Linked DNA regions of Spirulina subsalsa PCC 9445. The protein of the gene in region 1 binds, or shares a complex with, the protein of each later gene. Links are inferred from orthologs where the notes say so. Each region holds a gene or a part of one and is shown on either strand. Other genes may lie near its edges.

Region 1 (3,885 bases):
TTAGCGATAAAGTAATCTACCCGATTGGCGGAAATCACGTCCCACTGACGTAGATGGTGGAGGAGGTAGCGGGTGTAAAGACCGGGAAGGCCCCGTCCGAGGCGACTGTTTTTGAGGTAATCAAAGGTGAGATCCCAGGCGTACCGCATGGGACTGTGACAGTAACAAATATGGGGCTGATGGGGGCGGGTGAGGACTCCTTTGGCGACGGCGTGGGAGGAGGATAGGATGAGGTCATAATCTCGCAAGTCGAGTTGTTCAATGGCGAGGGGGAGTAGGGGTAAATATTTTTGTACGCCCCGGCGGGCGAGGGGTAGGTGTTGTAAAAAGGTGGTGCCGATGGTGCGACCGAATAAGTAACTCTGGGGATTGACCGATTCAAAATCAATCAGTGCATAGAGGTCTGCCTCAAGATGTTGGAGAATTTCCTGCACGACCAGTTCAGAACCTCCGGTGGCTTTGGGGGTTAACCATTCATGCACAAGCGCGATTTTCATTGAATAAGATTGTATTAAGATCGTAAGGTGACGGCGAATTGCTCTACTAGGGCATCCCGTACTTTTTGGTGAATGGGTTCTACTTCTTGGTCGGTTAATGTGCGATCGCCTGCTCGGTAGGCCAAACTAAAGGCTAAACTCCGTTGACCTTCGGGTACCCCCTTCCCTTGATACTCGTCGAAGAGTTCCACCTGCTCTAGGAGGGCTTTTCCGGCTTCCTCCATGGTTTGGGTGAGGGTTCCCACGGCTAAATCAAGGGGGGCGAAGAAGGCCAGATCCCGCTCTACGGCTGGATAGGGGGAATAGACCTTAAATTTAGTCGGTTCGTCGTGTTTCATTTGAGACAGTAGAACCTCGGCCTGGAGTTGGAACACATAAACCGCTTCGGGGAAGTTGCGATCGCGCTGGACTTGAGGATGCAACTGGCCAAAAATCCCTAACTCCTGTTCCCCCAGCCACAGGGAAGCGGTACGGCCTGGATGAAATAGCGCCTCAGTGCTACAAGGTTGATAGCTTACCGTCACCCCTAAACGACTAAAGGCACTCTCTAACAACCCCTTCGCCTCATACCAGGTCATGGGCGACCCCTTGCCGCTTGTAGTCCAGCGTCCCGAGGTGAAGTAATGACCCCCTAAAATCCCGGCGATTTCATCCGCTTCTCCCAATGTCCCACTTTCCGACTTATGGAAAATTCGCCCAATTTCAAAGGCATTTAACGCCCCATTCCCTTGGGACTGGTTATAGTCAAAGGCATCTAATAACCCATTGACTAACTCATAACGCAGGGCAGAATATTCACTCAGTAAGGGGTTAGCAATTACCACCTGAGCCATTTCCGGTTTCACGAGGGAATAGTGAACCACCTCCGTTAAACCAATGCCCCGCAAGGCCGCCCGAATTCCATTGTAGGCCTTGCGTTTGGGGGGCAGAATTCCCGGTTCTGTTTTGCGGGGTAAGGTATCACAAAAACGGTCATAACCGTATAACCGCGCCACTTCTTCAATTAGGTCAATTTCCCGTTCTAGGTCGCGGTAACGGTAGGGGGGAATGGTCACCTGCCAGACGGGTTCTGCTTCCCCGGTGGCTTTCAATTTACAGCCCAAGGCGCTCAGAATGCCTTCCACTTCCGCCGCTTCAATCTCCCCTAGCGCCTCCCCTTTCTTCACCTGACCTAAAACGGCCTGGAGACGGGATAAGCGGAGTTCAAGGGTGCGGGTCCAGTCCTGAACCGGGGGGCGGCTATCATCGGCCTGTTGGCTCACCACCTGACCCCCAGCCAACTTGGTAATCAGGGCAATCGCTCGCCCACAGGCGAGATCCAATTCTACCGGGTTCACTCCCCGTTCATAGCGGGCGGAGGACTCGGTTCTGAGGCCTTGGCGACGGGAGGAACGGCGAATGGCTACGGGGTCAAATAAGGCCGCTTCTAGGAGGAGGTTGGTGGTTTGGTCGTGGACTTCGCTTTCTTCGCCCCCCATGACCCCAGCCAGTGCTACGGGACGGTCATTCACGGTGATTAAGAGGTTTTGGGGGTCGAGGGGGCGGGTTTGTCCGTCGAGGGTTTGTAGGGACTCCTCCCCTTGGGCAAAACCCACGCCTACGGCTAATTCTGAGCTTTTAGTCAGGGTTTGCAGGCGATCGCGGTCAAAAGCGTGGAGAGGCTGTCCCCACTCCAACAAGACATAGTTCGTCACGTCCACCACATTATTGATCGGGCGAATCCCAGCACTCTGGAGGCGGAACTTTAACCAATCCGGCGAGGGGCCAATTTTTACCCCTTCAATCACCGTCCCAATATAAACCGGACAAGCTTGTTTTTCGGCCACCTGCACCGTTAAGCCCCCTTTCCCCGCCACCTTGGGCGTAGAGGCTTGGGGTAACTTAACTTCCCCTTGGGTCAGAGCCGCCACCTCCCGCGCTACCCCCACCATACTCAGGGCATCAGCACGATTTGCCGTTGATGTCAAGTCTAAAATCACATCATCCAGACCCAAATAGGGGCGGACATCACTCCCCACCGTCATTCCTTCCTCGGGGAAAATATGAATGCCCTCGGACTCCTTCGCCAGTCCCAACTCCGCCAAGGAGCAGATCATCCCCTCCGACTTGACCCCCCGGAGTTTCGTGGGTTTCAGCTTGAGGTCAATGGCGGGTAAATAGGTTTTAGGCGGGGCTACGGGGACAAAAATCCCCGCCTTGACATTGGGTGCGCCGCAGACAATCGTAGCGGGGGACGCTTGCCCCAAATCTACCGTACAGACACTGAGTTTATCCGCATTGGGATGACGCTGGCAGTCTAGAACCTTACCGACAACAACACCCTCTGCGAAGGCGCGACGATCGATAATCTCCTCTACCTCAAAACCTGCCAGCGTTAGCACTTCCGCCAATTGTTCAGGCGGGAGTTCCACGGGAACTAATTCCCGCAACCAGTTCAAAGAAATCAGCATTAAATCGTCGCTTCCTGCTCACGTCAATGTTTTATCGTAGCAAAAACTGGGCGGCTAAAGCTCTGCCGTTGTGTTAAAAATCCGTTGTCTAGCCAAGAGATTGGGAAAAAGTAGTATATCCTAGTGATAAGAGTCCAAGCGATGACCTAATTTTAAAATCTTGGGATACCCAAAAACTTATAAATTCCAGAGATAATAAAAACATAACCTGTTAAAAGACTGCGTATTTTCCACCAGTGGGAAATACTTGGATCAACCAACCAACACCTCCCCTTTCCCTGCCTGCTTGAGTACAGCCCCCAAGGGGCATTTCTACATTGGTGATGCTGAATGAGTTACTGCCTCAATCCCACCTGTCCTAAACCCAAAAACCCTGATAATGTGTCCGTGTGCCAAGCCTGTGGCAGTAAGTTGCTCCTGCGCGATCGCTACCGTGTTGCCAAAGGACTAGGACAGGGCGGATTCGGTGCAACCTTTCTCGCTGTTGACCTCCAGCTACCCGGAAACCCGCTCTGTGTGATTAAGCAACTGCGCCCCTCGACCAATGATCCCAACATTTTCCAGATGGCGCGAGAACTCTTTGAACGGGAAGCCACCACCCTAGGGAAAATTGGCAATCACCCCCAAGTTCCCCGTCTTTTAGACTACTTTGAAGACAACAAGATTTTCTATCTTGTTCAGGAGTACGTTAAGGGGAATAATCTCCAGCAAGAAATTAAACGGAACGGCCCGGTGAGTGAAGCCGGAGCTAGACAGTTTTTAAGTGAAATTCTGCCCATGCTTCAGTATATTCACTCACAAAAAGTGATTCACCGCGACATCAAACCCGCGAATTTAATTCGGCGAGAGCAAGATAAAAAATTAGTCTTAATTGATTTTGGGGCGGTGAAAAATCAAGTAACCCCCCAAACCCCCAGCAGTGCCTCAGACCAAACCGC
Region 2 (3,615 bases), 2.4 Mb from region 1 along the record:
CCATCCATATAGAGTTGCAGTTCACTAAAACGGTTGCCCCTACGCCACAGTTCCACGAGAGCATCGGTAAGGCGTTGGTAATAGCGGACGGAACGGGTATCAGTCAACATGATCTTAAATTGAAATCAACAGTAGGAGTCAGTACAGGAAACTAAGTTCAGAGAATCAGTTCAGAGAATCAACTACAGTAAACCGGGTGACTGGTTAGAAGTCCATTCAGATCAAGTCCCAGTTAAAGTACCTTGATCTGAAGTCCGTTACCTGAAGTCTGTTCGGTTAGGTTGAGTTCGGTGTATTAAACTACAAGGTTGTCAAGGGTTTTCAGAATACTCTGAGGTTTTGAGAGGTATAACGATAGTCTTGTTATATCTCCAGTTTTGTTATATCTATAGTTTATCTTACCGACTAACCCCCTCGCAGATTTTAAGATTTGGCAGTCATTGTGCAGGCGACCTCATTTTCCCTCAGTAGCGGACGTTACAAAATCATGACATAAGCTAAGGTAGATTGTAGTCCACTCCTAGAAAAAGGACAAAACAAGGTAACGTGGGTTTAGCTAAGATTTTGATTATTGAGGGAAACCCTCATCTGCGATCGCTCTTAGGTTGGCATTTACAACAAGCCGGGTATTGGGTACAACAAGCGACTGGAATTGCCCAAGCCAGAATCATTCTGAGAGATCGTCAGCCCACCTTAGTCGTGATTGATTCTGATCTCCCTGACGGAGACGGACTAGAAATGTGCCGTTGGTTGTACCGACGGAAACAATCCTTGACCTTAATGCTCTCCGCTCGCAACACCCAGAGCGATATAGTCGCCGGATTAAAAGCCGGAGCCGATGACTACCTTGTTAAGCCCTTTGGAGTGCAGGAATTTATGGCGCGGGTGGATGCGCTTTGTCGTCGTCTGCGTTTGTCTTCCGTGCCGCTTTACCTAATTTATGGGGATCTGCGCATTGATTTAGTCCAGCGCCGCGTCGAATTTGAAGAAGAAATTATTGAGCTAACCCCCCAAGAATTTAGCCTGCTCTACATTTTAGCCCAAGCCGAAGGAGACGCCCTAACCCGTTCAGAACTCCTAGAACGCGCTTGGCCCAATGCCATCGACAATCCCCGCACCATTGACACCCACGTTCTTTCCCTGCGCAAGAAACTAGAAGCTCATCCTCGTCGCCCCAACATCATCCAAACCGTGCGCAATGTCGGGTATCGTTTCAACCCAGAAGTCTTGCGTCACAGAGTCCGAACCCCTCCCCTACCCGTTCAAGCAACGGCTGAAGCGTGAGTTGTTCGGGCTGGCTGAAAAACACCAGACGCTAGACCCAAGAAGGGAGCAGGGGAATTGATAATTGTCAATTCTCAAAAATCTACCGCCACAGCATAGCTTGGCGGTGAGAGTATCAATTTAGAACTGTTGCAAGAGGCGCAAATCACTACTGTAGAGACGGCGAATATCATCAAATTGATGGAGTACCATCGCAAAGCGTTCTACCCCTAATCCGGCCGCAAATCCGGTGTAGACTTCTGGATCATAGCCCACGGCTTTTAATACATTGGGGTCTACCATGCCACAACCTAAGACCTCTAACCATTTGCCTTTCCACTGCACATCAACCTCCGCAGAAGGTTCTGTGAAGGGGAAATAACTGGCGCGGAAGCGCATGGGGAGGTCTTCGCCGAACATTTGCCGAACAAACTCTTTCAGGGTGCCTTTGAGGTCGGTAAAGGTTAATCCTCGGTCAATGGCTAATAATTCCACTTGATGGAAAACGGCGGAGTGGGTCGCGTCTACGGTGTCCCGACGATAAACGCGGCCGGGGGCAATCACTCGAATGGGGGGATCATGCTGTTCCATGTAGCGGATTTGGACGGAGGAGGTGTGTGTGCGCAGCAGGAGTTGATCATGGGGCAGATAGAAGGTGTCCTGCATATCCCGGGCGGGGTGGTCAGGGGGGGTGTTGAGGGCTTCAAAGTTGTAGTAGTCGCTCTCAATTTCGGGGCCTTCGGCGACGGTGTAGCCTAGACCGAGAAAGATTTCTATCACGCGGTCAATGATGCTGTTGAGGGGGTGAATCCGACCGAGGGGACGACTCACACCGGGCATGGTGACATCAAGGGTTTCGGCGGCGAGTTGGGCGGCAATTTGGGCGCTTTCAAGGTGGCTGTTGGCTTGGTCAAGGCTGTATTGTAGGGCTTCTTTGACTTCGTTGGCGATCGCACCAATGCGGGGGCGTTCTTCGGCGGATAGTTTGCCCATGCCGCGCAGGATTTGGGACAGTTGCCCTTTTTTCCCTAGATAATTGACGCGCAGTTGTTCTAGAGCGTCGAGGGTGGTGACGGCGGCGATCGCGGCGGTGGCTTCTTGTTTCAGTTGGGTTAGTTGCGCTTCAATTTCACTCATCAGGGCTGATTGCTGGTTATGCAGGTTTTTCAACAGTTCTAGTTTAGCGACAAACGGGGCATCAATTGGGGGGGTGGGGGATTCTCCCGGTGAGATGCTTTAAAAAGCCGCTCTGCTGTACCCTAAAAAGCGTTCAAACATGAAATCTCTCATGACTCGTACTCTTCTTATTACTGGCGGGGCCGGTTTTATTGGCTCGAACTTTGTTCATTATTGGTGTAAAACCTATCCGGGCGATCGCGTGATTGTTCTCGATGCCCTCACCTACGCCGGAAACCTCGATAATCTCAAGGATCTCAACACCCACCCTAATTATCGCTTTGTACAGGGCAATATTCGCGATCGCCCCCTCCTAGACCAACTTCTCGCCAGCGAACAAATCGACACCCTCGCCCATCTCGCCGCCGAATCCCACGTAGACCGTTCCATCCTCGCCCCCGACACCTTCATTCAAACCAACATTAACGGCACCTTCACCCTCCTTGAAGCCTTCCGCCATCATTGGGTCGAACACAACACCCCCGACCACTACCGCTTCCTCCACGTCTCCACAGACGAAGTTTATGGCAGTTTAGAACCCCATGACCCCCCCTTTAGTGAAACCACCCCCTACGCCCCCAACAGCCCCTATTCCGCCTCAAAAGCGGGCAGTGATCACCTTGTCCGCGCCTATTACCACACCTATCAACTCCCCACCCTCATCACCAACTGTTCCAACAATTACGGCCCCTATCACTTCCCCGAAAAACTCATTCCCCTCATTTGTATCAACATCCTGCTGGGGAAACCCTTACCCATCTACGGCGATGGTCAAAATGTCCGCGACTGGCTCTATGTCTTGGATCACTGTAGCGCCCTTGACCGCGTGATTCAGCAAGGCAAACCGGGCGAAACCTACAATATCGGCGGCAACAACGAAGTGAAAAATCTGGATTTAGTGCAGATGATCTGTGAACGGATGGATGAACTCGCCCCCAGTTTGCCTGTGCGTCCTTCCAAGGAACTGATCACCTTCGTCAAAGACCGCCCCGGCCATGATCGTCGCTACGCCATCAACGCCCAAAAAATCGCTACCCAACTCCATTGGACTCCTTCCGTTACCCTAGCCGAAGGTCTACGCGCTACCGTGCAATGGTATTTAGATCACCCTGACTGGTGGCAACCGCTACTCTCGGAGGAGCAGGGGAGCAGGGGAGCAGGGGAGAATTGATAATT

Evidence for each region.
Region 2: the proteins of pheT (region 1) and pheS are in contact, whole or in part, in a crystal structure (PDB 6P24), measured with the Escherichia coli proteins. The link is inferred for Spirulina subsalsa PCC 9445 from one-to-one orthologs.

What each region holds. Positions count from the first base shown.
Region 1 is NZ_JH980292.1:286,963-290,847, reverse strand. What follows is about bases 230-3,254. They hold pheT (phenylalanine--tRNA ligase subunit beta), read right to left. Parts: upstream 2,948-3,254; coding sequence 512-2,947; downstream 230-511. Other genes in these bases: SPI9445_RS0101780 (glycosyltransferase), read right to left, coding at 230-497. Outside these bases: more of SPI9445_RS0101780, read right to left, coding at 1-229; SPI9445_RS0101770 (serine/threonine-protein kinase), read left to right, coding at 3,278-3,885.
Region 2 is NZ_JH980292.1:2,681,733-2,685,347, reverse strand. Bases 403-3,157 are described here. They hold pheS (phenylalanine--tRNA ligase subunit alpha), read right to left. Parts: upstream 2,401-3,157; coding sequence 1,405-2,400; downstream 403-1,404. Other genes in these bases: rfbB (dTDP-glucose 4,6-dehydratase), read left to right, coding at 2,552-3,157; SPI9445_RS0112310 (response regulator transcription factor), read left to right, coding at 547-1,284. Also shown: SPI9445_RS0112315 (DUF6761 family protein), read right to left, coding at 1-110; more of rfbB, read left to right, coding at 3,158-3,610.